Regions from separate parts of the Caloramator mitchellensis genome, predicted to be linked through region 2. Evidence: predicted binding sites of a transcription regulator. Region 2 holds the regulator's gene; the other holds the start of a gene.
What was found. The regulator HrcA, encoded in region 2, represses chaperone genes, less so after heat shock. The targets are predictions, from matches to a motif close to TGTTAGCACTCNNNNNNNNNGAGTGCTAACA.

Region 1 (16,613 bases), on a different contig from region 2:
ATGCAAATTTTGGATTTGTCGATATGAATGCAAATGAATCTGAAGGGATTACTGATTTGATTTCATATAATGTTCCTAATGAGATCATAGAAATTTATTTCTCAGATAATTTAAAGAAGAAGACTAGTGTTAATTTCGATAGGCTTAAATATTGGCTAATAAATGTAAATGAGTTGGATAAACATTATAAAGAAATTTTTAACAGATATAATATAGCATCAAGTGTTGTTATACCCATTAAATATGATGATAACATATTTGGATATATGTGGCTAGCTTCAAGAGATACAAATAATTCACTGTTTGATAATGCAGAATTTTTATATAAAGTTTGTGAGACTGTAGCAAAGATTATACTGCAATTTAAGAAATATAAAAAGATTCAGGATAGCATGGTTTTAACAAGCAAACTCCAGGCTTTAGGAGAACTAACAGGTGGAATTGCACACGAATTCAATAATATTTTGACTCCTATTTTAGGTTATGTTCAGGTATTAAGGGAGAAAATTAGGGACAGTGAGCTTTGTAATTATTTAGATATGATTGAGGAGAGCGCCAAGGACGGAGCCAAAATTGTTAAGAGGATTCAGGATTTTTCAAGCAAAAGAAATAAGGCAGTTGAGCAGGTTGATATAGACAAGGCAATACTTCACTCGGTGGAAATCACTAAGCCTAAGTGGGCATATGAAGCTCAAGTAGAGCAGAAAAAGATTGAAATGAGGTTGAATTTGCGTTCAGGTTCATTTATTGAAGGGATAACTACAGAGGTTAGAGAAATATTCGTAAACTTAATTTCAAATGCTGTTGATGCGATGCCAAATGGAGGACAAATCGAAATTGAGTCATATAATGAAAAGGATGTCGTGATAATTAGAGTTAAAGATAATGGAATAGGAATGAATAATGAAGTGCTATCAAGAATATTCGAACCATTCTTCACTACTAAGAATGAACGCGGAAATGGATTAGGGTTGCATATTGTTTACAATATAATTAATTCTATGAAAGGAAATATAGAAGTAAACAGCGTAGAAAATAAAGGAAGTGAATTTATTATCCGATTCCCAAGAAGGGCGAGAATGCTTAATGATGAAGAAAAGATAATTAGTTCAATAAATCAGAAAAGACTAAACATACTAGTAATAGATGATCAAAGTCAGGTTGCAGCTGTAGTTTCAGAGATGCTTGAGGTGCTTGGCCATAACACACAGGTTGTAAACGATGATGAGAAAATAATCGAAACATTCGATAAAAATAATTTTGATGTTGTAATATGCGACCTTGCAATGCCTAATATTACAGGCGTTCAGATATCAAAGATGATAAAGCAAAGAAAAAAAGATGCAGCATTTATTTTAATGACAGGCTGGCTAGGAAAGCTGAAGAACGATGACCTTGATTGTGTAGATTATATTATCAACAAGCCTTTCTCAATTGAAGAATTAAAGAAAGCATTAAATGAAATTCAAAAATCAATAGATGAAGAAGAAGCTGTCTCTTAAAGGAGACAGCTTAATTTATCTATTTAATAGTTTTCTGAAAACTCATTTAAACATTGATATCAAAGTTTTTTGGTATTGTAAAATAAAATAATTCTTGGGATTAATTCAATAGTTCTTCCCATTTCTCATATAATCTACTTAATAAGTCTTTATTAGAATTAAGTTCCTTTGTGATTTGGACAACCTTATCCGGTTCAGAATAAATATCTGGCTGGCAAAGAAGGCTTTCAAGGTCGCTTATTTTTGATTCAAGTGATTCGATTTGCTTTTCAATATCCTTTATTTCGTTTTCTTTTGCCTTTTGCTGTTCCCTTTTTTCGCGTTCTTTTCGCCTTTCGTCCTTTATTTGTGTTTTAGTTTTCCCAACAGTGTTTATAACAATTTCATCCGAATTGGTATTCTTTTTTTGAATATAGTAATCGAAATTACCGATAAATTCAGAGAAGGTGCTACCGTCAAACTCTATAATCTTGTTGAATATTTTGTTTAGAAAGTATCTATCGTGGGAAATAGCAAATATAGTTCCTTCATAATCCATAAGGGCATTTTCAAGAGCTTCCCTTGATAGAATATCAAGATGGTTTGTAGGCTCGTCTAATAAAAGTAGGTTAGGTTTTTTAAGCATGACCTTCAGCATTGAAAGCCTTGCCTTTTCTCCACCGGATAGCGTCGATATAGATTTAAACACATCATCCTTAGTAAATAAAAATGCTGCAAGGTAATTTCTGATTTGAGTGGTTGTAAGGTTTGGATATTCATCCCAAACTTCATCGATTACCGTTTTATCTTCTGATAAATTGCTCTGTTCCTGGTCATAGTATCCTATCAATACATTTTTTCCTAGTCTAACAAACCCTGCGTCTGGCTCTATAAGTCCACAAATTATCCTAAAAAGGGTAGTCTTTCCCTTTCCATTTGAGCCTATTAGAGCAACTCTTTCACCACGCTTAATAAAAAGCGATAAATTCTCAAACAGAGTTTTATCTCCAAAGGATTTTTTAATATTTTCAAGGCTTATTACATCATTTCCACTTTGGAATTTAATTTCAAATTTGATTTTAACGCTGTTTTGGAATACTTGAGGTTTTTCTATTCTTTCTATTCTATCAAGCATCTTTTCTTTGCTCTCGGCCTGCTTTATGCTTTTTTCTCTGTTGAAGGACCTAAACCTTTCAATCATCTCCTCAAGTCGCTGTATTTCTTTTTGCTGTAGCTCATAATGTTTTAGTTTTTCCTCTAACCTGTTTTGTCTTTCATTTATAAAATATGTGTAATTGCCGTTGTATTCTTCAATTGTTCCATTTATAAGCTCAAATGTTTTTGTGGTAATAACGTCTAAAAAGTATCTGTCGTGTGAAATTATTATACAGGCGCCTCTATATTCCTTAAGGAATTCTTCTAAAAATTTAATTGCCTCTAAATCAAGATGGTTGGTAGGCTCGTCAAGGAGCAAAATGTCAGGATTTTTTAAAAGGAGCTTTGCAAGTGATAATCTTGTCTTTTGACCGCCTGATAGATTTACCACGCTCTTAGTAAAATCTGAAGATGGTATTCCAAGACCTGTTAAAATTCTTCTTACTTGATTTTCAATCGAATAACCATCGAGCATGTCAAATTTGTCTAATAAAATTCCATATTCATTTAAAAGCTCGCTATGCTTTTGCTCATCCTTTTCACTGGAAATCAACAATTCAAGTTCTCTCAATCTATTTTCGATATTTTTGACATTTTCAAATACCTTTAGCGCCTCTTCAAATACATTGTTTGTTATTTCGAATTCAATGTTCTGGCTTAAGTAGCCTATTGTCTTATCGTTAGAAATAAAAAGAGCTCCATTATCAGGCTCGATTTGCTTTGATAATATTTTAAACAATGTGGTTTTACCTGCACCGTTCTTACCAACGAGTCCAACCTTTTCGCTATCTTCAATTTTTAAATTTATATCTTTTAAAATAACATCTGTTCCGTATGATTTTGAAATATTTTGGGCTTCTAATACTACCATTTTTCCACCTCAGAATTAAATTTACGAGTATATTATATAATTACGAAGAAATAAAGTCAAAATATAGAATTTAAAGGCATAAATTATTTCACAAGTATTCACAAAATTTTAATTTTGCTATATAATTAAATAAAAATGCTACAATTTTTTTTAAGAACAAATGTTAAAATATAAACAATGGGTTAGGTGATATAATGAGTAAAAAAACAGTAATATCGATGGCTGTTATCAGAAGGCTTCCAAAGTATTATAGGTATTTAGGAGAGTTATTAAGAAATGACATTGAAAGAATATCATCAAAGGAATTATCTGAAAGAATAGGTTTTACAGCTTCTCAAATAAGACAGGATTTGAATAATTTTGGTGATTTTGGCCAACAGGGATATGGATACAATGTCAGAGCGCTAAGGGACGAAATAGGAAAAATACTAGGACTTAATAAGGAATATAAAACAGTTATCGTTGGGGCCGGAAATATAGGTCAGGCAGTAGCTAATTACACAAATTTTGAAAAGTTAGGTTTTCACCTGATAGGTATATTTGATAGGAATCCTAAATTGATTGGGATGGGAATCAGGGATATAGAAGTTCAGGATGTTGACAATCTTGAATCATTTTTAAAGAATAATCCTGCAGACATTGGTATTATTTGTGTTCCAAAGGAACAAGCACAAAGAATAGCAGATGCATTTGTAAAGTCGGGAATTAAAGGCATATGGAACTTTGCACCTACTGATATTGCTGTTCCAGAAGATGTAATAGTTGAGAATGTTCATCTTAGCGAAAGCCTTTTGACACTTAGCTATAGACTTAATGAAAGTGAATTGTTTAAGGAAAAAATTGGGCGTTGAATTACGCCTTTTTTTTATTTATAATTAACGTAAATATATGTCGAAAATTTAAAAAATAAGGGGGTAGTGGGGAGTTGAAGAAAATTTCGTCGAAAATATCGTTCTCTCTCGTCATTTTTTTAATCGTTACACAAGTCTTATATATTGATGTTAAGTCTGCTACAACAAGCTTTAAGCAGTATAAGGTTCAGATAATTGCTAATTATTTAAACATTAGGAGCAGTGCAAGTACTTCAGCAAAGATAGTCGGCAAGTATACAAAAGGGACTGTTGTTACCGTAATAGGAAAGTCTGGAAGCTTTTTAAAAACCTCAAAGGGATATATTTATAACAGTCCAAATTATTTAAAGACTGTATCGACAAATTCTGGGGCAAGCTTTAAGCAATATAAGGTTCAGGTAATTGCTAATTATATCTATATAAGAAGCAGTGCAAGCACTTCAGCAAAGATAGTCGGCAAGTATACAAAAGGGACTGTTGTTACCGTAACAGGGAAATCTGGAAGCTTTTTAAAAACCTCAAAGGGATATATATATAACAGTTCAAGTTATATAAAAAATTATATCCAAAGCACTTCGACCTTTACTTCTTACAAAGCAGTAGTAACTGCTTCAACATTAAATATTAGACAAGCCCCTTCTACAACAGCCGCCATAGTTGGGAAGTATTACAAGGGCAATATAATTGCTATCATAGGAAAATCAGGAACATTCCTAAAGACAAACAAGGGATATGTTTCTTCACAATATGTTGCAAAATATACTCCAAGCAGGGAAGAAAATCCTTTGGTTGGAAGATTTATAAGGCTTAAAGAAGATGTCACGATGTTTAAGACATTGGATGGAACGCTGGATGACAGGCTTTTGCTTGCGAATGAATCATTCAAAATACTTGGAATAGAAGGCGATTTTTATAAAATTATAAAGGGAAGTTCAATCGGATACGTCCACAAAGATAAGGTGGATTTACTTGACAACATTCCAAATGATAAGTTCACATTAGCATGGCAGTATATATACGACAAGAGTAGAAACTCAAGAACCTATGATGAAGACACCGATTATATAAATATTAAATCTTCACAGACAGGGCTTGATGTTGTTTCACCTACCTGGTTTGATATGACAGGAGATTATAGAAATGTTTCAAGTATAGATGTTATAGACAATGCAGACCCAGAATATATAAAAAGGGCTCACAACAATGGCTATGAAGTTTGGCCAAGGTTTGTTGAATTTGATGCCGATAGAGCTTACGCAATGTTTACAAATGCGACAGTAAGGAAAAAAGTAATTAGCAAGGTTGTTTCGCTTGCCAGAAGTTATAACGTAGATGGAATAAACATTGACTTTGAAGCATTAGGAACGATAAGCGCAAACAAGGATTTGTTCACTGCATTTGTAAGGGACCTATCTGCTGAGCTTAAAAAATATAACATGGTTGTATCAGTAGATGTTGTTAGAATTTCAACTTCCCAGACATGGTCAAAGTGGTATGATAGACAAGCCCTCATAAACTATGTTGACTACATGATTCTCATGGCTTACGACGAACATGTTGCATCATCAACGACAGCTGGTTCAGTAGGGTCTTATCCATGGGTTAAGGATTCAATAGAAGAGTTAATAGAAATTGGAATACCAAAGGAAAAATTAGTTCTTGGGGTTCCATTTTACCTAAGATTATATAAGCTAAAGGTAGTAAATAATCCGTATGATTCAGTTGTCTTTACAAAGGCTAATTACTATGTGTATTCGAGTAATTCAACTTCAAGCACAAAGCTGCAACCGGCTAATATAGGTGATTCCTATAAATTGTTGGGAGAAAGTTCAAATTGGTATAAGGTTGAATTTAATGGAGGTATTGGATATATTCCAATGACTGTTTCAATAAAGGTGCCAGCTAATACTATTAAAGAATTTGTAGTATCCTCTTCGGCTATATCAACGAATACAGCCATGAATTATATGCAACAATATGGTGGACGAATGTTTTTTGACAGTAAGGCACAGCAAAACGTTGTTACCTATAATGCAGATGGATATAAGTATATAGTTTGGCTTGAGGATAATACTTCTATGGGCTGGAGAATGGACCTAGCAAATCAATTTGATTTGCCTGGAATTGGTGCCTGGAGCCTTGGATGGGAAGATAGAAGCATCTGGGATGTTATTAAAGAAAAAATAAAATAGGTGCCTGTCACTTGATTTCTTGACTTCTTGAGTTGTATGCCAATTTGGACAAATAATTATAGAAAATTAGTTTAATTGTTAAAGTGGTATAATTCGTTAGCTCCCAAATATCAGAATTTATACTTTATATAGTTTATAATACCGTGCAGAAAATTTTACTGGATTTTCTGCAATGAAAAATAGTTCAAGTTTTATTCACTGCAAAAGAATAAATTTTCAAGACGTCAATCGGAAGATTATGATTGACGTTTTTTTTGTGGCGCGGAATTCGCGATAGCTTGGTGTTGAAAGTTCGCTGTGGCTGCGGAGTGGAACATATAAAAAGGTGCCTATCGTAAGGTATAACCTGAAGAAAACGCGCACTTAAAGTCCAGGTTGCATTTTTGCTTGTTTAATTAAACAACATGCTATCACTTGTTTAAAGAAAAATGTATAATAAAGATAATAATTTGCAAAGGAGGCGAGGATGATGACACAAAAGACAAATGTAAATTGTCAAACAATTCAAGAACTCAAGAAATCAAGTGAATGTCACTTAGAGCATATTTTTGAATGCGGTCAGTGCTTTAGATGGAATAAATATGAGGATGGATATATAGGAGTTGCTGGAGGGAAGGTAGTTTATGCATACGAGAAGGATGATGTTATTTGCCTTGAGGGGGCTAAAGAGGAGGATAAAAATTTCTGGTGGGAATATTTTGACTTGGGTAGAGATTACGGTGAGATTAAAAGAGAGCTGGAAAAGGATGAAATTTTAAAGGAAGCTATCAAGTATGGATACGGAATTAGGATTTTAAAGCAGGAACCATTTGAGACGCTTATTTCCTTTATAATTTCTGCTAACAATAGAATTCCGATGATTAAAAGGGCAGTTGAAAATATTTCAATAAGATTTGGGGATAGAATTGAGTTTAGAGGGATGGAATTTTATGCTTTTCCGACAGTTGAGCAATTAGCCAGAGCAACAGTTGGGGATTTGGAAGATTGTGGGACAGGGTTTAGAGCACCGTATATTGCTGAAGCTGTAAGAAAAATTATTGATGAGAAAATTGATTTAGAGGAGATTAAAAAATTAGATACGGATGAGGCAATGAAAAAGCTTATGGAGTTTAAAGGGGTAGGTCCTAAGGTAGCTGATTGTGTCCTTCTTTTTTCAATGCAGAAGTTTGATGCATTCCCTGTAGATGTTTGGGTTAAGAAAATAATGCAAAAATTTTATTTAGCGCCCGATGTAAGTTTAAATAAAATAAGGCAGTTTGGGAAAAATAAATTTGGTGACTTAGCTGGTTTTGCACAACAATATCTTTTTTATTATGCTCGAGAAAACAAGGTTTAAAATTTTAGTTTTTTGCTAATAATTTTAGATAGCAAACTTAGGGGGTGCTATCGCATGAAAAAGATAAACTTAAATGACACAATCTGCCCTGTTAGTTTCGATTTTAATAATGACAGAATTGTTTATTTTGACAAGATTAATAAGCATGAAGGTATATTCTGCCTTCAGGAAGATAACAAAAAGATTTTCTTAAAGGAAGTTTTTGACAATTTTGGTATTGTAAGAAATCAAAGACTTATCTACTATAATCTATTTGATGGAAAGACTAGTTTGCATATCAATGATTTAGTTGAAGAAAAAAATTTATTACTCAATGGAATATTTTTTGATTTTAAGTTTGACGATAACGATAATTTATGTTGTTTAGGAAGCACAGAAGAAGGTTCAGTTATTCAAATATTCAATAATGAGTTGAAAAAAATCAGGGAGATTTTTATAACAGAACTATTATTCTGTAGCAGTTTTGAAATATCAGGAGAAAAATTATATGCAGCTGGGTTTGATAAGAACAATGTATTTAAAATATTAAGGATTAATTATTATGGGATTGTTGAACAAATATATAATTTAAATTACAAAAGCAACAGTGATATTGTAGCAAGTTTCTTTTGCCTTGATGATTATATAATACTGCACATAACGGGAAGGGTTGATAAGATTTTAATTTTTAACATTAATACAAGGAAACATGTGCTCATAAATCCATATAAAATTGGGTTAGATGAATTGGCCGATATTAAAAAAATTGATAATAACATAGCTATCTTAGAGAAGAAACATTTGTTAGTTTATAAGCTAGATGAACTATTGAAGTTTGATAATAAAATCGAATTTAAAGTAGATACTAATATATTAAAATACAGATATCTTCTTTATTCTAATGCTCTAATTAATAATCTCAAAGTCGATGTTTCGCTGGCTATGATTATCGTTATTTTAGTATACTTAATTTATGACATTAAATATAGTTTTAAATTTATATTTTCGTTATTTGGAATTAACTATTTTATTGTTTCCAGCATTAATAATTTCTTTAAGCTTAAAAGGAAGTCCAAAAGAGTTGAAGTTTTGCTTAATGTCTTTAAGAGAAGGAATTCTTTTACTATCATACCTATAGTGATTGTTTTGTATTTTTATTCAGTATTATCTATATATTTCAAACTTGACTGGAAGATAGTTTTTCTTTTTTTAATTGCAAGTTTTGGGGATTATACTATATGCAAAACTATTAACAGCAATAACATTAATTATTCAGTTGAGCTGCTAGAGTATAACAATGAAGGTTTAAGACTATATCTTAAGGACAGAATTGCTGAACTAATGGAAAATGAATGTGAAAAAGTTGAAATTAATATACGAGTGAAGAATTTTGAAAAAGATTACATAAAAAAATGGAAGAATACAAGAGATGCGATACTGTATAATGGATTTGATTATAGGATCATAAAAAATGATATACTAGCACATATAGACTTTAATAAAAGAGACATTAAGTATTCGAGATATTCAATTTTAATGGACTTTATTACATCCATAAAAGAAAATTATGAAATTGATGAGATTAAAATTCAACCGATTTTAATAAAAAACAGAGAAAAAAGCTAAAATAATAAGATAAAATGAAATAATCGCCCATATTGTCAAAATTCAACCAATTGCTATAATTATAGAAATTTGATTATATTATGGCATTTAATTAATATTAAAAGTGTGATTAGCACTCACATGAGTTGAGTGCTAACAAAATAAAATACATAGTTAATATTACAATTAATATAAATACACAAGGAGGGGTAATGATGAAATTAAAACCACTTGGTGACAGAGTTGTTATTAAGAAAATCGAAGCTGAAGAAACCACAAAAAGCGGTATTGTTCTTCCAGGAAGTGCTAAGGAAAAGCCACAAATGGCTGAAGTTGTTGCAATTGGACCAGATGTAAACAGAGACGACAAGACAGTGTTAAATGTTGGAGACAAGGTTATTTTCTCAAAGTATTCAGGAAACGAAGTTAAGCTTGATGGAGAAGAGTTTACAATTCTTAACCTAAGCGATATTCTTGCAGTAATAGAATAATTTACTTGAAGGGGTGATTAGAATGGCAAAGGAAATTATGTTCGGCGAAGACGCAAGACGTGCTATGCAAAGAGGTGTAGATAAGCTTGCTAATACTGTTAAAATAACTTTAGGACCAAAGGGAAGAAATGTTGTTCTTGATAAGAAGTTTGGAGCACCACTTATAACAAACGACGGTGTTTCAATAGCAAGAGAAATAGAACTACAAGACCCATATGAAAACATGGGAGCTCAGCTTGTTAAGGAAGTTGCTACAAAGACTAATGACGTTGCAGGTGACGGAACTACAACAGCTACATTGCTTGCACAAGCAATAATAAGAGAAGGTTTAAAGAACGTAACAGCTGGTGCTAACCCAATGCTTGTAAGAAACGGTATTAAGAAGGCTGTTGATGTTGCTGTTGAAGAAATTAAGAAGATATCACAACATGTTAACGGCAGAGAAGATATAGCAAGAGTTGCAGCAATTTCAGCTGCTGATGAAGAAATAGGCCAGCTTATAGCTGATGCTATGGAAAAGGTAGGCAGCGAAGGCGTTATAACTGTTGAAGAATCAAAGGCAATGGGAACTGAACTTGAAGTAGTTGAAGGTATGCAATTTGATAGAGGATATGTAAGTGCATACATGGTAACTGATGCTGAAAAGATGGAGGCAGTTCTTGATGACCCTTATATACTTATAACTGACAAAAAGATTTCAAATATACAAGATATTCTTCCAATACTAGAACAAATAGTTCAACAGGGAAGAAAACTTCTTATCATAGCTGAAGATGTAGAAGGCGAAGCTCTTGCAACACTTGTTGTTAACAAGTTAAGAGGAACATTTACATGCGTTGCAGTTAAGGCTCCAGGATTCGGCGACAGAAGAAAAGAAATGCTACAAGATATAGCTATCTTAACTGGCGGCCAAGTTATCTCAGAAGAACTTGGAAGAGATTTAAAGGAAGCAGACATAACAATGCTTGGTCGTGCAGAAAGAGTAAAGGTAACAAAGGAAAACACTACTATTGTTAACGGAAGAGGAGACAAGGAAAACATCCATGCAAGAATTGCTCAAATAAAGGCTCAAATCGAAGAAACTACATCGGACTTCGATAGAGAAAAATTACAAGAAAGACTTGCAAAACTTGCTGGTGGTGTTGCAGTTATAAAGGTTGGTGCTGCAACTGAAACAGAACTTAAGGAAAAGAAGCTAAGAATAGAAGACGCTCTAAATGCTACAAAGGCAGCTGTAGAAGAAGGTATCGTTCCAGGTGGTGGAACTGCATACATCAATGTAATTCCAGCTGTTGCAGAACTTGCTGAAAAGATAGATGACACTGACGTTAAGGTTGGTGTAAACATTGTCAAGAGATCCCTTGAAGAACCACTAAGACAAATTGCTGAAAACGCAGGTCTTGACGGTGCCGTTGTTGTTGAAAAGGTTAAAGCAAGCGATAAGGGAGTAGGATTTGACGCTCTACATGAAAAGTATGTAAACATGATTGAAGTTGGTATAGTCGACCCAACTAAGGTTACAAGATCAGCACTTCAAAATGCTGCATCAGTAGCTGCTACATTCCTAACAACTGAAGCTGTTGTTGCTGACATCCCAGAAAAGAAGGATGCACCAGCAATGCCAGGCGGAATGCCAGATATGTATTAATAAAAAGGGCTGTCTCAATAGAGGCAGCCTTAAATTTTGCGATTCAATATTCTATATAAAATCAATATTAGATTAGGAATTAGTGACTTAACCTTTGAACAAGACTTCTTGACTACTCTTAATATTCCCCACATACCCTGCTCTATTTCCCACCTAATATTTCCTGAGCGATAAAGATAATCGCCTACAAATTTCTCTTTTCCGCCAGCAATAAGTTCAATATTCAAACTACTTCCGACAGAGAGTGCTCCTTGAACTCCAATTAGGTTAGAATAGGGGTTATTCAATTGCTGTAGCCAATTATGACCATGAATGACAATAGTTGTGTTTCTTGGTTTATCTGAAGGCATGGCATAACGAAAAGTAATCTTATCACCTGCGTTTGCGATAAAAATTGGAGTTGCTGGGTCTCCGTGAATACAAGAATCAAAAACTAGGTCTCTATTAGGATTAATTTGCAATCTATTTTCAAATCTTTCACATCGGTAGTTGAATGCCTTATGCCCTTGGTCCTCGAAATCAAGATGTTCTGCATGATGAACTTCAGGGATTCTATTTCCATTCTTATCTAGTAGGTCAATTCCGTTGTGTGACAATATGACAAACTCTCTAAAGGACTCTTTAAATCCAGGTATTATAATAGCTTGTTCGCCTGAGTTTGTTTTAATTCCATTGAATGGATTTATATAAATTGAATCCTGTGGTTCAATAATCAATGCGCCAAAGAGACCTCTGTGTCTATGATTTCTAATATCTCCAAAACTGGATAAAATTATTGTTCCATATTCATCATCTGCAAAATATCTATAGGTTATGCTTTCATTTGGACCTATGGTCTGGTCGTTGTTAAAACCAACAGTAGCACCGTCAGAGCCACGGACGTCATAATTTAACATCTGAGCATGGATTGACACCCTGTTTGATGGAGGATAAGGCACTTCAACGGGAATGTGCGGGTATTCTGTTTCCGTTAATTTTTCTGGCAACAGGTTTGTAAGCATAATTTCAATACATTCCCCAGCATTTGCTCTTATTATAAGCGGCTTTGGATGAATTTTATCATTTAAAACTCTCTTCAAGTCTTGCTTGAGGACAAACAGCAATCCGTTTGGGTCGTTGTCTCCAAATTTATTATAAATTATTTTCTTTTGAATAGCATAAATTTCAAATCGCCTAATTTTAGAACATGATTTACAAGGCGTGCCCGGGTCTTGTGCCTTTGGAGGTGGAGAACCAGTAGGAGTTGGAAAGGCTTTTGTTCTTTCAGGCGGTGCTGGCCTATCGTTTAATGGAACAAGATGCGGCATTTTTGAACCATATACCCTTAAAATGCCCCAAAGACCAAGCCATAAATCGTCAAGCCCTGCAAAATAGTATAATACATCCTGGTCATCCTCTGCTTCTGCAGTAAACTCAATGTTGAAAGCCTCTGAAATCCCAATAACCTGCGAACAAACAAGGGGTGCTTGAGGGTTAGTTATTTCCTTATGCCATTTATATCTGTGAAGATTAAAAATATGCTGTTCTTCATGAGCACCATCGATAAGCCTTATTATTATTCTATCTTTTGAATAACATTCGAGAAGTGGTGTCTCTGGGTCGCCATGAAGATAGGAACTGAATACATATGCAGGGTCTCCAGGCCTAAATTGTAGCGGTGCACATTTATAATTTATACCCATCACTCCAGGGTCCTCATGGGAATCTGGAAAGGGAGGTGGATTTATTTCTTTGTCATTATCATCAAATAACAGGGCAAAATCATGAACAAACAATGCAAATTCTCTGAAGCTGCCATGGGGTGATTCTATAATGGCTTTTGTTCCACTATTGATTGGAAGGCCAGTAAACGGCGAAATATAATTTGAACCTGGTGGCTCTACAATTAGTGAAGCAAACAAACCATGTTGCTGATGAGTGTTTGCGAACAAGTGATCATGGAAAAAGCAGGTATGCAGTTCTTCATCAGCATACCATCTGTAAATTATAGTTTCACCTGGTTTTACCCCGCTTGAGTAATTCCAACCGTTGCCACCACCGTCGGAACACAATACATCAAATTTTACCAAGTGAACGTGACATGTGCATTGTGTAGTAATGTGAACTGATTGAAATAGGTTGCCTCCAATGGTCAAAGGAAGTTTATTAGTAAATTTTATTTCGACGCAGTCACCTGCATTTACTCTAATAACAAGCGGTTCAGGTTCCTTTATTCCGTTTAAAATATCCTGCTCATCCTCGGCAAGGCAGTATATCCTTCCAAATGGGTCGTGCCAGTTTTGGTTATTATATTTAATGGGCAGTTGTATTGCAACAATCTCAAACGTTTTTAAAGGTGCATTTGGTGGACAGGGGTTTGCAAAGGCTGCTCCAGGTGCAGCATTTGGATGAAAACTATTTATCTCAAGTTGTGTTGGGGTTCTTCCTCCAATTATACCAAGTGGAGGGTCGGGCGCTTTCTGACCAACTACCCCAGGAATAAACAATGGGAAACCGGGTTTTTGGGGTGTCGGTATTGGTGGCGGAGTTCTATCTGGAAGTGGTATTAAAGCTTTTATTTTTGTTCCGTCAGGGTAAAATCTTGTTCCATCTTCGAGGACGTCATGGACTCTAAAAAGACCCCACATGCCGGCTTCGAAATGAGGATACAAATGACAGTGGAATATAGAGTCACCAAATGATTTTTGTAAACTTCCTGCTCCGTATAGAGGAACAACTGTATAGGATTCCTGAGGACCTATGGAAATGGAATCAATAATTGTTGAGTTGGGGTCCTCAGGGTTTAATCTCCATTGATGGACATGAAAGTGAAAAACGTGGGTTTCTTTAATTCCGGCATTAATTACTCTAATTTTAACCGGGTCACCCGTATAAGCATGAAGAACAAGCGAAGGGTCGCCCCAAACCCATGAAGAGTGCATACAGTCTTCATCAGTGCAATTGCTTAAGGGTTCTGGTATTCTATTTCGCATCGGTTCTGAGCGATAATTTATAGAATGAGTATCTTCTTCATGTCCATTCAATGGATTTATCGGAGGTAAACCCTGAATATTTAGAACTGGTGATTCGTCATGGAAAAAAAGAACATATTCTCTAAATGAATTATTATATTTATGGTGTATATCTGCATATAATCCTGATTTTATTTCCTCGCCGGTTTCAGGATGCGTCCAACTTGAGCCTTCCTCTTCAACAATTAATGCGCCAAACAATCCATGGACATTGCTCCCAGTTTCGTCTGCAACCGGATTTCCAAGGTCGCTGAAAAAATATATCCCTTGCTTTTCGGCATAAAATTTGTAGGTTATTTTATGATTGGGCTGTGCAACCGATGTAGGATTAAAACCAACGTTTGCACCATCTGAAGTTACATCGTAATGCAATCCTTGAATATGAATAGAAGCAGGAAAATCGAGTTTGTTGTGAAAATTTATTATTACCAAGTCTCCTTCGTTAGCTCGTATAACGAGTGGAGAGACTATTTCTACCGGTATATTTGTATTATTTTCAACTTGATTTAGAAGTTCATCTTCATCTTCTGCAAGGACATATAAAAGTCCATTAGGGTCGTGGTCGCCATATTTATTATAGACTATCTTTGCTTTGATTGCATTTATATTATAAATTCGTATTTTAGAACCAATTGAACTGAAATCGATATCGGTCATACTATTTCACCTCCATAATACATTATATGCAGAAAAATCTAAATGCGTTTTTAGGAGAAATAGTAAAGATGAATATTAAGAGCAAAGGGTGCTTCCACAGGAAACACCCTTTGCTTTATCTTGAATATCTTAAAGTTAATCTAATTATTCTTCTTACAAGTCTTCGTGCTATAGGCATTGGCATACCAAAGGAACGCATGATGGCAAAAACTTGTGGTTCATTCTTCTCAATTTTTTCAAGTATTTCTTCAACTGTTATTCTTTCTGGACTTCTATCATCATCGTCATCCTCATCATCCATTTCCATTAGCATTGGCACCATCGGAATCATTTGGTGCATGGGCGTTATATAATGCATAGGCATCATGTGCTGCATTGGCATCATTGGCATGTTTGGCATCATTTGATTAGCGTAAGGACACATAGGCATGTAATTATTCATATATTCCCTCCATAAAAAATATTAATCTAATAAATCTTGAAAATTTGTAAATAGCTCAAACATAAATCTTTGTTCATGGGTTATATGCTCAAGCAACTCCTGCCATACCATATCATCTTTTCCGTATTGTTTAACATCAGGAATTAACATCAAGAAATGTCCATCATGAAGCAAGAACTCTTCGATTAATTTTTTTACATCCAGATAAATTAAGCTAGTTTGTCTGCAAGCTGCTTTTAAATCTCTTGCCCTTTCATTAATAGGTTTAAACATATTGCTTACTTCATTCAGCCTATTAACTATAGACTGGCTCAAATTTTTATTCGTGAGTGCTGCTACTGTTTTAATAAATACCGGATGTTCGCTTGAAATTTCACTCCATAGGATTATCTCATTTATAACACAGCAGAGATTGTTAAAATAGCATTTACAATACAATTTTTTCACCTAAAAAAATACTTACATTACATATTATACGTTTTAGCTTTTCAAGTGTTACAAAGATAATTAACAAAAGTATTATTTATTAAATTGTAACAAATCTAAATTTTAAGTATATTATATTATTGTGAATAATATTTATGGGGGTTTGTATGTTCTATTGTCCTTACTACTTTATGTGGCAATATTGGAGAGAACATGAAAATGAGGGAGCTTATAATTTGCTAAGAGGAGAAGATGATGAACAAGACATTAATTATGATGAATTTAATGCAGAATTTGAGGGCGAAGAAGAAAATCAAGATGATGAATTTTTCAGACAGAATATTCAAGAAGTTAACAGGATAATGAGACTCGTGGATCAAAGATTTGAATCCACATATGCTGAACTCGAAAGATATAGAGTACCAAGAAGGATTTCAAGACCAATCTTTAGGGCGGTTGTTTCTTATG
Region 2 (16,613 bases):
CCCCAGCTATCATAGGTATAGGTTACAACTTCATCCCCGTTTGCGTCGATTAAGGCTACAATATCCCCTTGCCCGTTCCTTATATAGTAATATTCTACCCCATTTAAGTTCATTGAAACAAGGTTGTCTTGGCTATCGTAGGAATAATGGATTGTATCGGTGCCGTTTGTTTCAAGAATAACTTTATCGCCTAATAGGTAATATATTGTTGCAGCTACATTTACAGTTTTTTCAGTCCTTTTTTGGTTTTCAAGGGTTCCTGCTGTTTAGGGATACTCTAACAAGCCCCTTATGAAATATATGAATATTTATAAAAATGTTATATAATTATTATAACACATTGTTTTGAGCGATTGATATGATAAGGAGATGATAGTTTTGTTTAAAGAAATCAGAAGAAAAGACAGACAAATTACAAGAGAAGAAGCAGAAAAAATTTTAAAAAATGGAGAATACGGCATTTTTTCAACCTGTGATGGAAAATTTCCCTATGGTGTTCCGGTTAACTATGTTTATTTCAACGACTGTATTTATTTTCACTGTGCAAAAGAAGGACATAAGCTTTCTAATATAGAGTTAAATCCAAACGTTTCATTCTGCGTTGTGGGAAGAACTCAGCTCCTTCCTGATAAATTCAGCACAATTTATGAAAGTGCTATACTTTTTGGAACAGCAATTCTCGTTGAGGGGGATGAAAAAAGAACTGCTCTTTTAGAACTTATTAAAAAATACAGCCCAGATTTTTTAGAGCCAGGCATCGAATACATAAACCGTGCATCTGAAAATACCTATGTTGTTAAAATAGAAATACTCAATTTAACTGGAAAGGCAAGAAAGGCATAAAAAACGCTCCTACTTATGGTTTTAAGTTTATATTAACTCTTTACCATAAGTGGAGCATTTCATATTTATTGGTCTTTACCTTTGAAAGTTTAATCCAATGCTGGACAGCTTTCAAACACCAAAAGCATCCTTAAATTTATCTACGAATGATTTTTTATGCTCTGCAGTTTCTCCGAACTCTTCCGCCAGCTTAACAAGAAGCTCTCTTTGTCTATCATTAAGCTTCTTTGGAATTTCAACCTTTACTTCAAAATACAAATCTCCTCTTATTGTGCTCTTAATTTTAGGAATTCCCTTTCCCTTCAGCCTTATAACAGTTCCAGGCTGAGTCCCTTCTGGAAGAGTATACTTTTCTTCTCCCTCAAGAGTTGGAACCAAAATTTCTCCACCTAATGTAGCCTTTGTGATGCTTACTGGGATAGTGCAGTATATATCACTGCCTTGCCTTTTGAATATCTTATGCGGTCTAACATTAATATGAAGATATAAGTCCCCTGCTGGGCCTCCCTTTGAACCTGGTTCACCTTCTCCTCGTAATGGTATTGTCATTCCACTGTCAACACCAGCTGGAATGTTTACAGAAATAATCTTTTTCTTCCTTACCTTTCCCCTGCCGCCGCATACATTACATGGATGTTCAATAATTTTTCCTTCTCCATGGCACTTGTCGCATGTATTTATGCTGACAAAGCTTCCAAGTGGAGTTCTTCTTTCCACCTTGATTTGACCTGTTCCATGGCATTTATCGCAGGTTTTTGTTGATGTCCCTGGTTTTGCTCCTGTTCCGCTACACACTTCACAGGTTTCATGCCTGAATATTTCTACATCCTTTTTAGCCCCAAAGGCTGCCTCTTCAAAGGATAAATTAAGTGTATACTCTAAATCTGCACCCTTCTGAGGGCCAGTTCTTTGCCTTCTGCCCCCACCAAAGAAATCTCCGAAAATATCACCAAATATATCCCCAAAACCGCCAAAACCTTCAAATCCTCCAAAGCCTCCAAAGCCTTCAAATCCCTGACCATTAAAATCAGCTGTTCCAAACTGGTCATATTGTGCCTTCTTTTGAGGGTCTGAAAGAACCTGATATGCTTCATTTATCTCTTTAAACTTTTCCTCTGCTTCTTTATTCCCTGGGTTTCTATCCGGATGATACTGAAGGGCTAGCTTCCTAAATGCCTTTTTTATATCTTCGTCGGATGCGTTTTTGTCTACTCCAAGTATTTGATAATAATCCTTTGCCATATAGTCACCACCTTCCACATACAGAAAAGAGGGATTTTAATCCCTCTTAAAGCATTACTTGTCGTCCTTTACGTCGTAATCTACATTTATATCTCCATCGTTTTGGTTGTTTGCACCTTGGTTAAATCCTTCAAATCCCTGACCAGCGTTTGGATTGTTTTGTGCGTAAATTCTTGATGAAATTTCATAGAAGGATTGAGTCAATTCATCCGAAGCCTTCTTTATGGCTTCAACATCATTTCCACTCATTGCGTCTCTTACAGCCTTAATCTTCTCTTCTATCTTGCTCTTTTCATCTGCTGTTAATTTATCTCCTAAATCCTTCATTGTCTTTTCTGTTTGATATATTAAATTATCTGCGTTATTTCTTGCTTCTATTTCTTCTTTTCTCTTTCTATCTTCTTCTGCAAATTTTTCAGCTTCCTTTACTGCTCTTTCAACTTCATCATCTGAAAGGTGTGTTGATGCAGTTATTGTAATCTTTGCATCCTTTCCTGTTCCTAAATCCTTTGCTGAAACATTTAAAATACCGTTAGCATCTATATCAAATGTAACTTCTATCTGTGGAATTCCTCTTGGAGCAGGTGGAATTCCTGAAAGAGTAAATCTTCCAAGAGTCTTGTTGTCCCTTGCCATTGGTCTTTCGCCTTGAAGAACGTGTATTTCAACTGATGTCTGGCCATCTGCTGCAGTTGAGAATATCTGACTCTTCTTTGTTGGTATCGTTGTGTTTCTTGGGATAAGAGTTGTAAATACTCCTCCAAGAGTTTCGATACCAAGTGAAAGCGGAGTAACGTCAAGCAGCAATAAATCCTTTACTTCTCCAGTTAGAACACCAGCTTGAATAGCAGCACCTACTGCAACTGCTTCGTCTGGATTTATTCCCTTCGTTGGTTCTTTTCCTGTAAAGTTCTTTACTGCATCCTGAATTGCTGGTATTCTTGTTGAACCACCAACAAGTATAACCTTGTCAATATCGTTCATTGTAAGTCCAGCATCTCTGAGAGCATTTCTCATAGGTTCTATTGTAGCTTCAACAAGGTCGGCAGTTAATTCATTGAACTTTGCTCTTGTTAAAGACATATTAATATGTTTTGGACCTGTTGCATCTGCAGTTATAAATGGAAGGTTTATTTCTGTTTGAGTCATTTGTGAAAGTTCAATTTTAGCCTTTTCAGCAGCTTCCTTTAATCTTTGAAGCGCCATTTTGTCGTTTCTTAAATCAATGCCTGTTTCAGCTTTAAATGTATTTATTATGTGGTCCATAATCCTTTGGTCAAAGTCATCTCCACCAAGGTGAGTATTTCCGTTAGTTGACTTAACTTCAAATACTCCATCGCCAATTTCAAGTATTGAAACGTCGAACGTTCCACCGCCAAGGTCGTATACAAGTATTTTATGATTTTTATCCATCTTGTCAAGGCCGTAAGCAAGTGATGCAGCTGTTGGTTCGTTAATAATTCTTAATACATCAAGTCCTGCAATCTTACCAGCGTTCTTAGTTGCCTGTCTTTGGCTGTCATTAAAGTATGCTGGAACTGTTATAACAGCTTGTGTAACAGGTTCTCCAAGGTAAGCTTCTGCATCAGCCTTAAGCTTCATTAGAATCATAGCTGAAATTTCTTCTGGGCTGTATTCCTTGTCATCGATTTTTACTCTGTAGTTTGTTCCCATATGTCTTTTGATTGATATGATTGTCTTATCTGGGTTTGTTATTGCCTGTCTTTTAGCAACCTGGCCTACTATTCTTTCTCCATTTGGTTTGAAACCTACAACAGATGGAGTAGTTCTTCCACCTTCTGCATTTGGTATAACTACTGGCTCTCCACCTATCATAACAGCAACGCATGAATTGGTAGTTCCTAAGTCAATTCCTATTACCTTTCCCATAACTCATCCTCCTTTTTAATTAGCTACTTTTACCAAGCTATATCTTATAATTTTATCTTTATATTTATAACCTTTTTGGAAAACTTCAACTATTGTGTTTTCCTCAAAGTTTTCATCCTCAATGTGCATTATTGCATTGTGAAAATCAGGATTAAACTTTTCGCCATCAGCCTTTATCTCCTCTACGCCCAACTTTTGAAGCGTATCCTTAAAAATCTTTAGTATCATCTGAACACCTTCTAAAAGAGCATTTTTATCTTCACTATCAGAATATTGAGTTGCCCTTTCAAGATTATCAAGAACTGGCAAAAGCTCCTTTACAGCATCTGCAAATCCATCATCATATATCGTTTCCTTTTCCCTTTGTGTTCTCTTTCTAAAATTATCAAAGTCTGCCATGGTTCTTTTTAATAGGTCTAATGTTTCCTGATACTGTGTTTCCTTCTCCATCAATTTTTTATTTAACTCCTCAATCTCATTATTATTTTCTGAATCTTCTTCTGCAGTTTGCTCTTCAATCTTTTCTTCATTTAATTCAGCATTTTCATTCTGCTCTAATTCGTTTAAATTTTGTTCCTGAGACATTAACTTCACCACCCTGTTAGAAAGTATTTCTTAATATGTCGTTAAGATTGTCAGCAATATATTTTAATATACCTATTACCTTTGAATAATCCATTCTTGTAGGTCCAATAACGCCAATTGTCCCTACTACTTTATTTCCAACCATATAGGATGCTCTTACTATGCTGCAGTCCTTAACTTCAGCATTTTCATTTTCACTACCTATAGAAACCTTTAGATAGTCCGAATCATCAGCTAAAATATCTATTAATGTATCCTTCTTTTCAAGAAGCCCTAAAAAGCTTTTTGCCTTATTTATGTCGTTGTATTCAGGATATCTGAAAATATTTGTCGTGCCTTCCAGGTAAACATCGCAATCTACAGATTTCAATGATTCATACAAGACAGGTATTATGGCATTTAATATTTCATGATAACCCTTAAGCTCCAAAAGTATTTGGCTTATAACAGACAAATCAATTTGCTCTATCGATAGTCCCCTTAATTTATCATTCAACAGATTATTAATTTTTATTAATGTATCGTATTCTATTTTTCTTGGCAGCTTTACAACTACATGTTTAATAACAGCTGTGTCGGTTATTATTATTGCAAGAACGTCGGTTTCATTGATCTGAGCCAATTGTATAGATTTTAGTGAACTTCTTCTAACTGAAGGAGATAATACAGCTGCTGTATAGCTTGTAACTTCAGATAAAAGCTTTGTTGTTCTTTTTATAATGTTGTCAATTTCACATAAAGTTACTAATTGCAGAATCTTTTTAATTTCATTTTCTTCTTCCTTTGTTGGGTTTTTAATGTTTATCAGTTTATCAACATAATATCTATAACCCAAATCCGAAGGAATTCTTCCTGCTGATGTATGAGGCTGTTCCAAAAAACCCAATTCCTCTAAATCAGCCATTTCATTTCTAATGGTGGCGGAGCTAATTCCCATCTCATACTTTTTAGCTATTGTTCTTGAGCCAACTGGTTCTGCTGTCTCAATGTAGTCGTCGATAATTGCCTTTAGTATGTGTTTTTTTCTTTCGCCAATATCCATGCTGCCACCTCCTTTACCCTTGTTAGCACTCTTTAACAGTGAGTGCTAACTCTAAAATAAAAAATATCACTTCTGTTTTAATTTGTCAATATATTCTATAAAAAATATTTTAAAAAAGGCTGCCTCGATGCAGTAGTTCTGTTAAATCGAGGCAGCTTTTATTGTATTATATTTCAATTATAATTGGACTTGATTTGAGTTTTATCTTGCCATTATATACTTCAATATCTTCGTTTGATATTAAGTTAGAATATATTCCATCCTCTAAATCTAATTTAATTTCTCCCTCATGTTTTCCAACATTGAAAATTCCTATAAGTTTGTTATCACCTAATGAATATGTAGCCAAAATAACATCCATATTATCAACAAGGCCTATTCGGTAGTTTCCCTTTGCCATAATTTCTTTCTTCTTAATATTTGAAAGGCGTTTCATATATTCTACAAAATCCTGATTTAGCCCACTCCAATCAACTTTATCGATTTCAAATAAACTTGGTGTATTGGAATCCTGTGCTTCCTGTCCAGCATAAATCAACGTTGCTCCCTTCTGAAAATAAATAAAAGCCGTCCATGTTTTAAGAAGCACTTCATCAGGAATGATTTTTTTTGCCCTCGGCTGGTCATGATTTTCTAAAAATCTAAGTTTAACATAATTTGCAGGGTATATTGCCTCTTGCAGTTGCAATCTTTTAATATATTCTTTTAATCCATTCGTCCCTTTAAAATAACCCATGAACTCATCATGGACATCATAGTCATAGCAAATATCAAAGGCTTGGAAAACTTCGCTATCCGAAAGTGCATTGAATCCATTTTCCCTCATATGAATTATAAAGCCGGGGTGAACGCTTTCAGCAAGAAATATAGCATCCTTGTTTATTTTTAAAACCTCTTCTCTTGCTTTTAACCAAAATTCAATAGGTAGTAATGAAGCAACATCGCATCTGAAGCCATCTACTCCAAGTGAAACCCAGTATTTCAAAGTTTCTATTTGATAATCCCATAATTCAATATTTGAATAATCTAAATCTACAACATCTGTCCATTCTCCAACTCTGTTGCCCATTTTTCCATCAGGCTTTTTATAAAAGTATTCTGGATGATTTACAGCAAGATAAGAATCCGGAGATGTGTGGTTATAAACAACATCAATTATACACTTCATCCCTAAAGTATGTATTTTGCTTAAAAGTCTTTTAAAATCTTCTAAAGTCCCATACTCAGGATTTACATCTCTATAATCTTTTATAGCATAAGGACATCCTAAAGTTCCTTTTTTGTTTACAACCCCTATTGGATGAATAGGCATAAGCCAAATTATATCTGCTCCTAAGTCCTTAATTCTTTCCAAATCGTCTTCAACATCTTTGAAAGTGCCGTTTTTGCCATGATTTCTTACATAAACTGAGTAAATAATTTTATTCCTTAAAGTTACATCTGTTTCCCTTGACATATTAATCCCCCCGATTATATAAACTTTTCGAAAACATAATTTGCAACATCAAGTCCTTTGGTAGTAAGCTTTATATATTTACCATCGTCTATTACCAGTTCCTTTTTTATCAATTCTTCCAATACATTACCATACACATTAATAATATCTTTATTAAATCTCTGTGTAAATACCTTTTTTGAAACTCCTTGTATTTTTCGTAATCCTAAAAACATAAATTCAGACATTTCCTCTTCTGTCGATATAAATGTTTTATCCTCATAAATATTTTTTTCAACATCTTGTATATATCTTTTTATATCAGCAGCATTTGAATATCTATAGTGGTCGATAAACGAATGGGCCGCTGCTCCAACGCCATAGTATTCCTCTTCGTTCCAATAGGTTAAATTGTGGATGCATTCAAAGCCGAGATATGAAAAATTTGATATCTCATAGTGTTCATAACCTTTTTCCTTTAAAAAATCAATTGCAAAGTGATACATACTTCTGTCTATATCCTCATCTGCAATATCAAGTTGGCCCTTTTCAAACAAATCATAAAATTGGGTTCCCTCTTCAATAATCAAACTATAGCAGGAAATGTGTTCTGGTCTTAAATCTGTTATCCTTTTTAATGTTTCCTTCCAATCTTCTAATGTCTGTCCAGGTATGTCAAACATCAAATCAACATTAATGTTGTTAAATCCTATTTTTCTGGCCAATTCAAAATTCTTCAAAAATTCTTCAAACGAATGTATCCTTCCTAACCTTTCAAGGAGTCTATCCTGAACAGTCTGAAGCCCAAAGGATAATCTGTTTACTCCATTGTCCTTTAGAATCAACAGTTTTTCGATATCGACTGTTCCTGGATTTGCCTCTATTGTAAACTCAGCGGCACTAAATTTCGAAAGCCTTTTCAATAGTCTTTCAAGGTTAAAATTAGACAAAACGGTGGGGGTTCCCCCACCGATGAATATCGATTTTAATTTTATTTCTTCTATTCTGTCTATTTCCTTTAAAAGAGCATCAATGTAAATATCCTGTGAAGTAAAATCAGTTATTGAATAAAAGTCACAATACAAACATTTTCTTTTGCAGTATGGGACATGAACATAAAGCACTCTTTCCATCATTCCACCTTCAATACAGCCATAAATGCTTCCTGCGGAACTTCAACAGTTCCTATTTGCTTCATCCTCTTTTTACCTTCCTTTTGCTTTTCAAGAAGCTTTTTCTTTCTCGAAATATCTCCTCCATAGCATTTAGCAAGAACGTCCTTGCGCATAGCTTTTACTGTTTCCCTTGCTATAATCTTTGCTCCTACAGCAGCTTGAATTGGTATTTCAAACAACTGCCTTGGAATTATTTCCTTAAGTTTTTCAGCTATTGCTCTTCCTCTTTGATATGCTCTTTCCTTAGGAACAATTTGGGATAGAGCATCAACTATGTCTCCATTTAACAATATATCAAGCTTAACAAGTTCTGATTCCTTGTATCCAATTAATTCATAATCTAGTGAAGCATACCCCTTTGTTCTTGATTTCAATGCATCAAAGAAATCGTATATTATTTCATTTAACGGCATTTCATAGTGAAGCATAACTCTTGTTGTCTCAATATATTCCATATTCTTGAATTCGCCTCTTTTGTTCTGGCAAAGGTCCATTACAGCTCCGACAAAATCAGAAGGAGTTATAATAGTTGCCTTTACATATGGCTCCTCCATATAGTCTATTTCAGTTGGAGAAGGCATATTTGTTGGATTTGTAAGCTCAATAACTTCACCGTCAGTCTTTGTAATTTTATAAATAACGCTTGGTGCTGTTGTTACAAGGTCTAGGTTGTATTCCCTTTCAAGTCTCTCCTGTATAATTTCCATGTGTAAAAGCCCTAAGAATCCACATCTAAATCCAAATCCCAATGCAACTGATGTTTCAGGCTCAAAGACAAGCGCTGCATCATTAAGCTGCAGTTTTTCAAGTGCTTCCTTTAATTCCTCATATTTTGCACTGTCTGTTGGATAAAAACCTGAGTAAACCATAGGAATTGCTGGTCTGTAGCCCGGCAATGGCTCGCTTGCCTCTCTTCCCGCTTCAGTTATAGTATCCCCTACTCTTGCATCCCTTACATTTTTAATGCTTGCACAAACATATCCAACATCGCCAGCCTTAAGCTCTTCTACTTCCATATATGAAGGTCTGAATATACCTACTTCAGTTACTTCATATTCCTTTTTAGAAGCCATAAGCTTTATCTTCATTCCTTTTTTAATAGTTCCTTCCTTTACCCTTACATAGCTTATAACTCCTTTATATGAGTCGTAATAACTGTCAAATATCAAAGCTCTCAATGGAGCATCTTCATCTTCAGTTGGGCATGGAATCTTTTCAACAATTGCCTTTAAAACATCTTCTATACCTAGTCCAACCTTTGCAGAAATGAGTGGAGCATCTGAACAATCAAGTCCTATTATATCTTCTATTTCCTTTTTAATCTCATCAGGCCTTGCGCTTGGCAAATCAATCTTATTGATTACTGGTATAATCTCTAAATCGTGGTCAAGCGCCAGATAGCAGTTAGCAAGCGTCTGAGCCTGAATGCCCTGTGTAGCATCTACAACCAAAAGAGCCCCTTCGCATGCAGCAAGGCTTCTTGAAACCTCATAGTTAAAATCGACATGTCCTGGAGTGTCGATTAAGTTTAAAATATACTCCTCTCCATCTTCTGCATGATGAACAAGACGAATTGCCTGAGCCTTTATAGTTATACCACGTTCCTTTTCAAGCTCCATAGTGTCAAGAACCTGGTCTTCCATTTCTCTTTTAGTAAGCGTTCCAGTTGTCTCAATCAATCTATCCGCTAATGTAGATTTACCATGGTCAATGTGTGCTATTATACAAAAATTTCTAATCTTCTTTTGTCTATCACTTGGCATAGTTATCCTCCTTGTGGTAGAATACGTTTACTTCATCCTTTGATTCGCTATTAAATTATTATATATTAAATATTAAAATCTGTAAATAAAACAAAAGCAAGATTAATTAATGTTTTGTGCTATTGCCCTTGCAAGTATTTGTGCAGTATTAATTGCTTCCTCAAGGCTATTTTCCGTAGAGCCCACCTCTATTAGTATTATTTTAGATGACAGGTCCTGATTATAGTGCAGCTTTGACTGCTTATACATTATTCCCCTCGAAAACCCTGGATAAAGCAAATTAAGGGTATCATTAATCTTGGAGGTAGTAATATTGTTTTTAGTATGATTTTTGTTTAATGTATCAACCACAAACATAACTCTTGCATAGGATTTATCCTTTATAATCGCAGTAGTTTTACTTCTTGAAACACTTGCATCCCTATGCAAATCAATTATAATCTGAAACGTATTGTATTTTTTTAGATACTTTTGAACTGTAGGTCTTGATTTAGAATAAGCCCCTTCTCTCTTTGGCACATCATGATATGTTGTATCATGTATTGTTGCAATTCCGTATTTTTCTTCAAGTTCTTTCTTCAATTCATCCCCAACTCTAATCAAATTATACTTTGAATCGGTTGTAAAATTCTTAACATTGCCATCCTTGTTATATGTTTCAGTTGTATGCGTATGATAGATTAAAACGAGTGGTTTTCGAGGGTCCAATTTTTTCTTTTTAGGAGAGCTCAAATTTTTTTCATCTATCACCTTAATGTCTTCATTTTGATTTGTATTTTCCGTTTGCTGCTGTTTATCCTGCTCCTCTTCATTTTGTTCTATTTTTTCTTCATCGTCTAAATCCTCTTCAACTCTTGGGACAACGATTACAGGTCCTTCCTCTTTTGCAAGAAGTATCTGCTTATCTATTTGATTTATCAGTGGAATTTCAAGTGCAATTACACTCTTTAAATCATAAATATCGATTCCAGTTAGGTATTTTATTATTATGCTTGATGTATTTATTTTTTCACTATCTTCCTCAACATCATAATATGTAAAAATATTTGTTGAATTATTGATTAAAAAAGTATAAAGGTTCTTTTTATATTGCTCGCCTAAGCTTAATAGTATTACTGGAAACATTAACGACAGCATCGTCTTAAAAGCCCAAAGTGCAATAATAAATTTAATTATATTTTCTAAAATTAAATTCCAATCTAACCTCTTATGCATACCCATCTTCCCCTTTGCAATTCACTCGTAATATTTATATGATTTAAATTTTAAAGTTAATACAAAAAACCCATCCTATATACGGATGGGCTTTAATGTATATATTTATTTATATCCTTAAGTTCAACACCTGGATGCACCGCAATGTTTATTGCGTTTGCTATAACTTTTGAGATATCTTCAATTAAACTATCTATTTCCTTTGGAGTTACCATTAAATCGCCTATATATGGATTTAAAATCTGACGAATCATAGTATATTTTTCATTCTTATCTACGTTTTTTAACATGTTATAAAAATCCTTGTTGTTCTTGCTCTGTTTTATTAGATTATCAATCATTAAATCTATTGTATCATTTGCAAGAGTTGCAGCATCTACAACAGTTGGAACCCCAATTGCGATAACTGGAACTCCTAAAGTGCTTTGAGACAGTTCCATTCTCCTATTGCCAACACCTGAACCTGGATTTATTCCCGTATCCCCTATTTGAATTGTTGTCACTACTCTTTCCATTTTTCTTGATGAAAGCGCATCTATGGCGATTATTACATCGGGTTTAACCTTTTCAACTACTCCTTGGATTATTTCCGCAGTTTCAATTCCTGTTATACCAAGAACTCCAGGTGATATTGCACAAAGTGGATTGATGCCTTCTTCTAAGTATTGCGGCATATACTGTTTTAAGTGTCTTGTTACAAATAGTTTTGATATAACCTTTGGTCCAAGCGAATCTGGAGTCACATTCCAATTTCCAAGACCTACAACAAGTGCAGTTCCGTCTTTCTTAAGCTTGATTAAATCCACAAGCTGCTTAGCAAGAGATTTGCCTAATCTATCGTGAAATTCAGCATCATAATGTCTAATTCCTGGAACCTCCATTGTAATATAGCTTCCAATTGGTTTTCCTATTATTTTTGCGCCCTTTTCGTCTAAAACCTTAACCACAGTAATTCTAATATCCTCATCATCCTCATTAACATCAACTGATACCCCAGGGACTTCCCTATTGCTTCCCTCTTTGTATATTTCTCGTGCTTCAATTGCAAGGTCAGTCCTGACATTAAACATATTACCACCTCTTTAATTTTTTCTATTTATATATTTTCCATTCTAAAAATTACTATACCTTCATAAAATATTTAATTTTTAAGGTATAATTTACTTGAAATGCTTACCCATTAATGTTATAATATCATTTGTTGTAATACTTAAGACTCCTTCGCAGATTCCCCATCTGCTAAAAATAAAAATACGAAATCGAGGAGGGTAGGCAATGGCAAACATAAAATCAGCCTTAAAGAGAATACAAGTTACAGAAAGAAGAACACTTAGAAACAGAATGATTAAATCATCAATGAGAACTGCAATTAAGAAGTTCGAATTAGCTTTAAACGGCGGAAATATTGATGAGGCTAAGGCTTTACTTGTTGAAGCAGTAAGAAAGATTGACCAGGCAGCTGCTAAGGGAGTTATACACGAAAACGCTGCTGCAAGACATAAGTCAAGACTTACTCTTAAGTTAAACAAAGTAGCTAATCAATAATTAAAACACCCTTAAAGGGTGTTTTTTATTTGCAAATGTTTAAAATTAAAAGTTCCATAGCAAGATTTCCGTCGCTATTCTTACCTGATTTTATATTAAAATCCGTTTCGAGGCATAAATTAAGACATTTAACAAGCTCATTCTTTGAAAACTTTTGATTTTGAGTTCTTAAATTCCTTAGAATAAATCGCCTCTTTAAATCAAGCCCTAATTTTTTCAACGCCTCTTCCTCTGAGATATTTCTGTTTCTTTCCTCTATACTCTTCAATAAATATAGGAGCCTAAATTGCCGTGTGATCATAGTAAGTATTTTTAGAATAGGTTCATTTTGGTTGATTAAGTTGGTTAATATAGAAATAGCCGATTGAGCGTCCTTTCTGCCAATGCTGTCTACCATCTTAAATACATTGCTTTCAACAGTCCTTGTTACAATGCTATCTATCATTTCATTTGTTATTTTTTCTTCGTTAATCGAAACATCTATTAGTTTATCCACTTCGCTCTTTACGTAATCTTGTGAATAATTAATTGCATCTAAAAAATAATTAATCTCTGCTTTCCCTATTTTTTTCCCGTTTTTATTTAACATTTTGTCAACATAGTTTGGTAAATCCTGCTTAGACCATGTGTAGTCTGCAACCACACCTATCTCCTGAACAACCTTGCATAGCTGATTATTCAAATCCAGTGGCAATTCAACTGTAATTAATAAAACTGTATCATCAGGCAATGATTTAACTATTTCTATAATGTTTTTAACTAAATTTTTATCAACTGCATTCTTTTCATTATCACTTATTCCAATAACGTTAAGTTTTTTTATATGAACTATCTTTCTACTCTGAAAAAAAGTTGTTGTAAAACATGCATTTTTAATCTCTTCAAAATCTGCAGTTTCAGCATCTAAAATTCTTATATCGGTTTCTTTAGAATCAACAAGAGTATAAATTTTTCTTATGCTGTTTTTTATAAAATCCTTTTCTATCCCCCCTATAATAAATACATTATGATTTTGAAACTCTCTTTCAAACTCCTTTAAATCATTGGTTAGCATCATAATCACCTTTTACTATATATTTTTTCCCATCAGTTGAAATTAAAATATTACCATTCAAGTCAGTTCTATAATATTTTATTTTCTTTTTATTAAGATAATCTAACAATTTATCCGAAGGATGTCCAAAATTATTTTTTCCAACGGAAATAACTGCTGTATCGAATTTATATTTCAAAGCAGTTTCAATTCCCATGGATGCTATCGAACCATGGTGTGGAAGCTGTATTATGTCGTAATTTGTATAATCATTTTTTATCTCATCAAGGTCGGCATCTGAAGGCAAAAGCATTGAAAAATCCTTATATACAAGTCTAAATATTAATGCATTCTCATTTTTCTCATCGGTTTCAATATATCCTTTAGGATAAAGTATATTAAGCTCTACACCGTCGACAATAATTTTATCTCCTTTAATAATATTAACATACTCTATGTTATTTTTTAATACTGCAGCTGTCAATATTTTATCCACATTTATATGGCCATTAATATATTCAAAGCCTCCAAAGTGGTCGTTATGTGTGTGAGTAATAATTAATAAATTGATTTTGTTATATCCTCTTTTTCTAATGTATGGGAGTATTCTATCCCGTGCAGCTGTATAATCTGATATTTTAGGTCCTGTATCAATTAAAATAGAGTGTCTGTTTGGAGTTTCAATAAAAATACTATCTCCCTGCCCAACATTTAAAATGGTTATACTTAGTTTATTATTCGGAGCAAAAATCGAAATAAACAATATAATTGTTAATATTAAATTAGCATATTTTATTTTTTTTAGTTTAATGATATCTAAATTTAATGCAATTAAGATATATAATACAATTAAAACTGCAAAACTGCCTTTTAAGTAGATATTTGCGTTAAATTTAGCTAATCCATCGATTAGTAAAACAAAAAATCTGCTTAGCATTAGCGGGGGATATAATAAAAATTGAAGTGAAGTTAAAATGTAAAAAAAAGTCATGGCAAAAGCTAGTATTGTTATAATAAAAATAATAGGGCTTATTAAAATATTTAAAGGAATAGTTATTATAGAAAAATATCCTTTTAAATATATAATTATAGGCAAAGTTGATAAAAATGCTGCAACGCTTATGGAAACTTCATCTTTTAATATTTTTAATCCCTTTAATTTATTTTCAACCTGCTTACTTAAAACCAGAATTCCAGCAGTTGCAGAAAATGATAAAATGAAACCAGTGTTGTATATTAAATAAGGATTGATAAGAGTCATTATTATTGCAGCGGCAGATAAATTGTTAATGCTTACAGATTGTCTTTTTATAATTCTTGCTACATTTAGCAGCAGTAGCATAATAAAAGCTCTGACAATCGATGGTTCAAAGGATGATAGAATCACCCACGCCAAACAAAAAAGTATAGATATTGATTTTCTAAGATAAAATGGCATCTTTTTTAAAACTGCATTAATAAACAAATAAATAATTCCGAGATTAAACCCTGATACAGCAAGTATATGGGAAATACCTAGCTGAGTAAATTTTTCTTTTGTTTCTAAATCAAATTCATTTGTATATCCAAACAAAAGTGCTGCAACAAATGCTCCGCCTTTTTTATCTATCTCAATTAATTTGTTAATGGTGTCGTATTTAATTTTTATCAACTTAGATATTAAATAATTTCCCCCTTTTATTTTTTCAATTTTATCTACTTTTACCCTACCAAATATATTTTTTGAAAAATAATAATTATTTTTATAGATTTGATTATCTTCAAATTTGCCACTTATAGTCACATAATCCCCAGGATTTATATCAGCTTTTTCTTTTATCAATACTATTATTTTGTAATCTGATTTTGTATTGTTTAATAGAAAATAATCATCGTATTTTTCATTAATAAACCCTTCATAATAATAAAATTTTTCAAGTGAATGGATTTTGTTTTCTACAATCTTTTCTTTTGAATAGGCCGTAATTATTCCTAGTAATACAAATAATACAGCAAAAATAAAAAGCTCCTTTTTATAATAGATTACTAAAAAAAGTGCAGTAATCGCTGCACTTAACAGAAAGATACTCCATTCAAAAAATAAAGCAATCCCAAATAGATAAAAAATAAGCAGGTATGTTAGATACATATAAACCTCCACTAAGGTCTTGTTTTATTGAGCATATCAGGAACAGGACTAGCATCAGTATGGTCGTTGTCAACATATCGTAGTTCTGCTTTAATATCAACGACATGACCGTTTTTGTTATGCTTTATTCTGACATTATCAAATCTTGCGTCATCCTGATACTTAGCAAGATAATTCCCTACTATCTCCGTAGCGCTGTATTCTGTAACGCTATCATATACGCTAAAATACTCATCTTCTGGTATTTGCAAAGTCAATTCATATATTCCATTCCTTTCAATTCTTCTATCCCTAATTCTGTTAAGCAAAATATCACCTCCACTAATATTTTTGCCAAAACTTAGTTATAATAATCATCACATTAAATAAAATAATCCCCATGAAATATTCATAGGGATTTAAAGTCCAATATTATTAAATTATCATCTTTTATACACAGCTTTAATCATACTAATTAATGGGATTGCCACAATTGCGCTTATTATACCTTGAAACAAATTACCTGGAACTGATGCAACAGCAGTTGCAAATCCGTAAAGGAAAGTTTCATAAATCAAATATCCAAATGCCATCCAAATTCCTGCTATGAAATATGAAACATACATCATAAGCTTGTTGTTTTGTGCTTCAAATTTTTGAAACAATTTTGCAGCTACAAATCCTTCGATGCCCTTTATAACCAAAGTTGCTGGTGCATAGATTGTGTAAGTCAGATAA

Region 1: ABG79_RS02235 (co-chaperone GroES) is a predicted target of HrcA. The motif match lies at 9,599-9,629, and genes of this name have one in related genera.

What each region holds. Positions count from the first base shown of each region.
Region 1 covers NZ_LKHP01000002.1:125,745-142,357, reverse strand. Annotated here, with positions in the region: gene ABG79_RS02265 (ATP-binding protein) at 1-1,502, shown strand, start outside; gene abc-f (ribosomal protection-like ABC-F family protein) at 1,603-3,507, opposite strand; gene ABG79_RS02255 (redox-sensing transcriptional repressor Rex) at 3,702-4,358, shown strand; gene ABG79_RS02250 (SH3 domain-containing protein) at 4,433-6,550, shown strand; gene ABG79_RS02245 (DNA-3-methyladenine glycosylase family protein) at 7,020-7,886, shown strand; gene ABG79_RS02240 (hypothetical protein) at 7,941-9,491, shown strand; gene ABG79_RS02235 (co-chaperone GroES) at 9,686-9,961, shown strand; gene groL (chaperonin GroEL) at 9,984-11,609, shown strand; gene ABG79_RS02225 (multicopper oxidase domain-containing protein) at 11,639-15,277, opposite strand; gene ABG79_RS02220 (hypothetical protein) at 15,393-15,719, opposite strand; gene ABG79_RS02215 (DUF2935 domain-containing protein) at 15,741-16,166, opposite strand; gene ABG79_RS12815 (PLL family lectin) at 16,313-16,613, shown strand, end outside.
Region 2 covers NZ_LKHP01000006.1:6,978-23,590, forward strand. Annotated here, with positions in the region: gene ABG79_RS06265 (RHS repeat-associated core domain-containing protein) at 1-13, opposite strand, end outside; gene ABG79_RS12845 (hypothetical protein) at 1-206, opposite strand, end outside; gene ABG79_RS06270 (pyridoxamine 5'-phosphate oxidase family protein) at 379-843, shown strand; gene dnaJ (molecular chaperone DnaJ) at 955-2,085, opposite strand; gene dnaK (molecular chaperone DnaK) at 2,140-3,975, opposite strand; gene grpE (nucleotide exchange factor GrpE) at 3,991-4,560, opposite strand; gene hrcA (heat-inducible transcriptional repressor HrcA) at 4,577-5,602, opposite strand; gene ABG79_RS06295 (alpha-amylase family glycosyl hydrolase) at 5,769-7,058, opposite strand; gene hemW (radical SAM family heme chaperone HemW) at 7,073-8,170, opposite strand; gene lepA (translation elongation factor 4) at 8,170-9,975, opposite strand; gene spoIIP (stage II sporulation protein P) at 10,078-11,190, opposite strand; gene gpr (GPR endopeptidase) at 11,283-12,260, opposite strand; gene rpsT (30S ribosomal protein S20) at 12,466-12,735, shown strand; gene holA (DNA polymerase III subunit delta) at 12,761-13,789, opposite strand; gene ABG79_RS06330 (DNA internalization-related competence protein ComEC/Rec2) at 13,776-15,896, opposite strand; gene ABG79_RS06335 (hypothetical protein) at 15,908-16,204, opposite strand; gene ABG79_RS06340 (ECF transporter S component) at 16,319-16,613, opposite strand, start outside.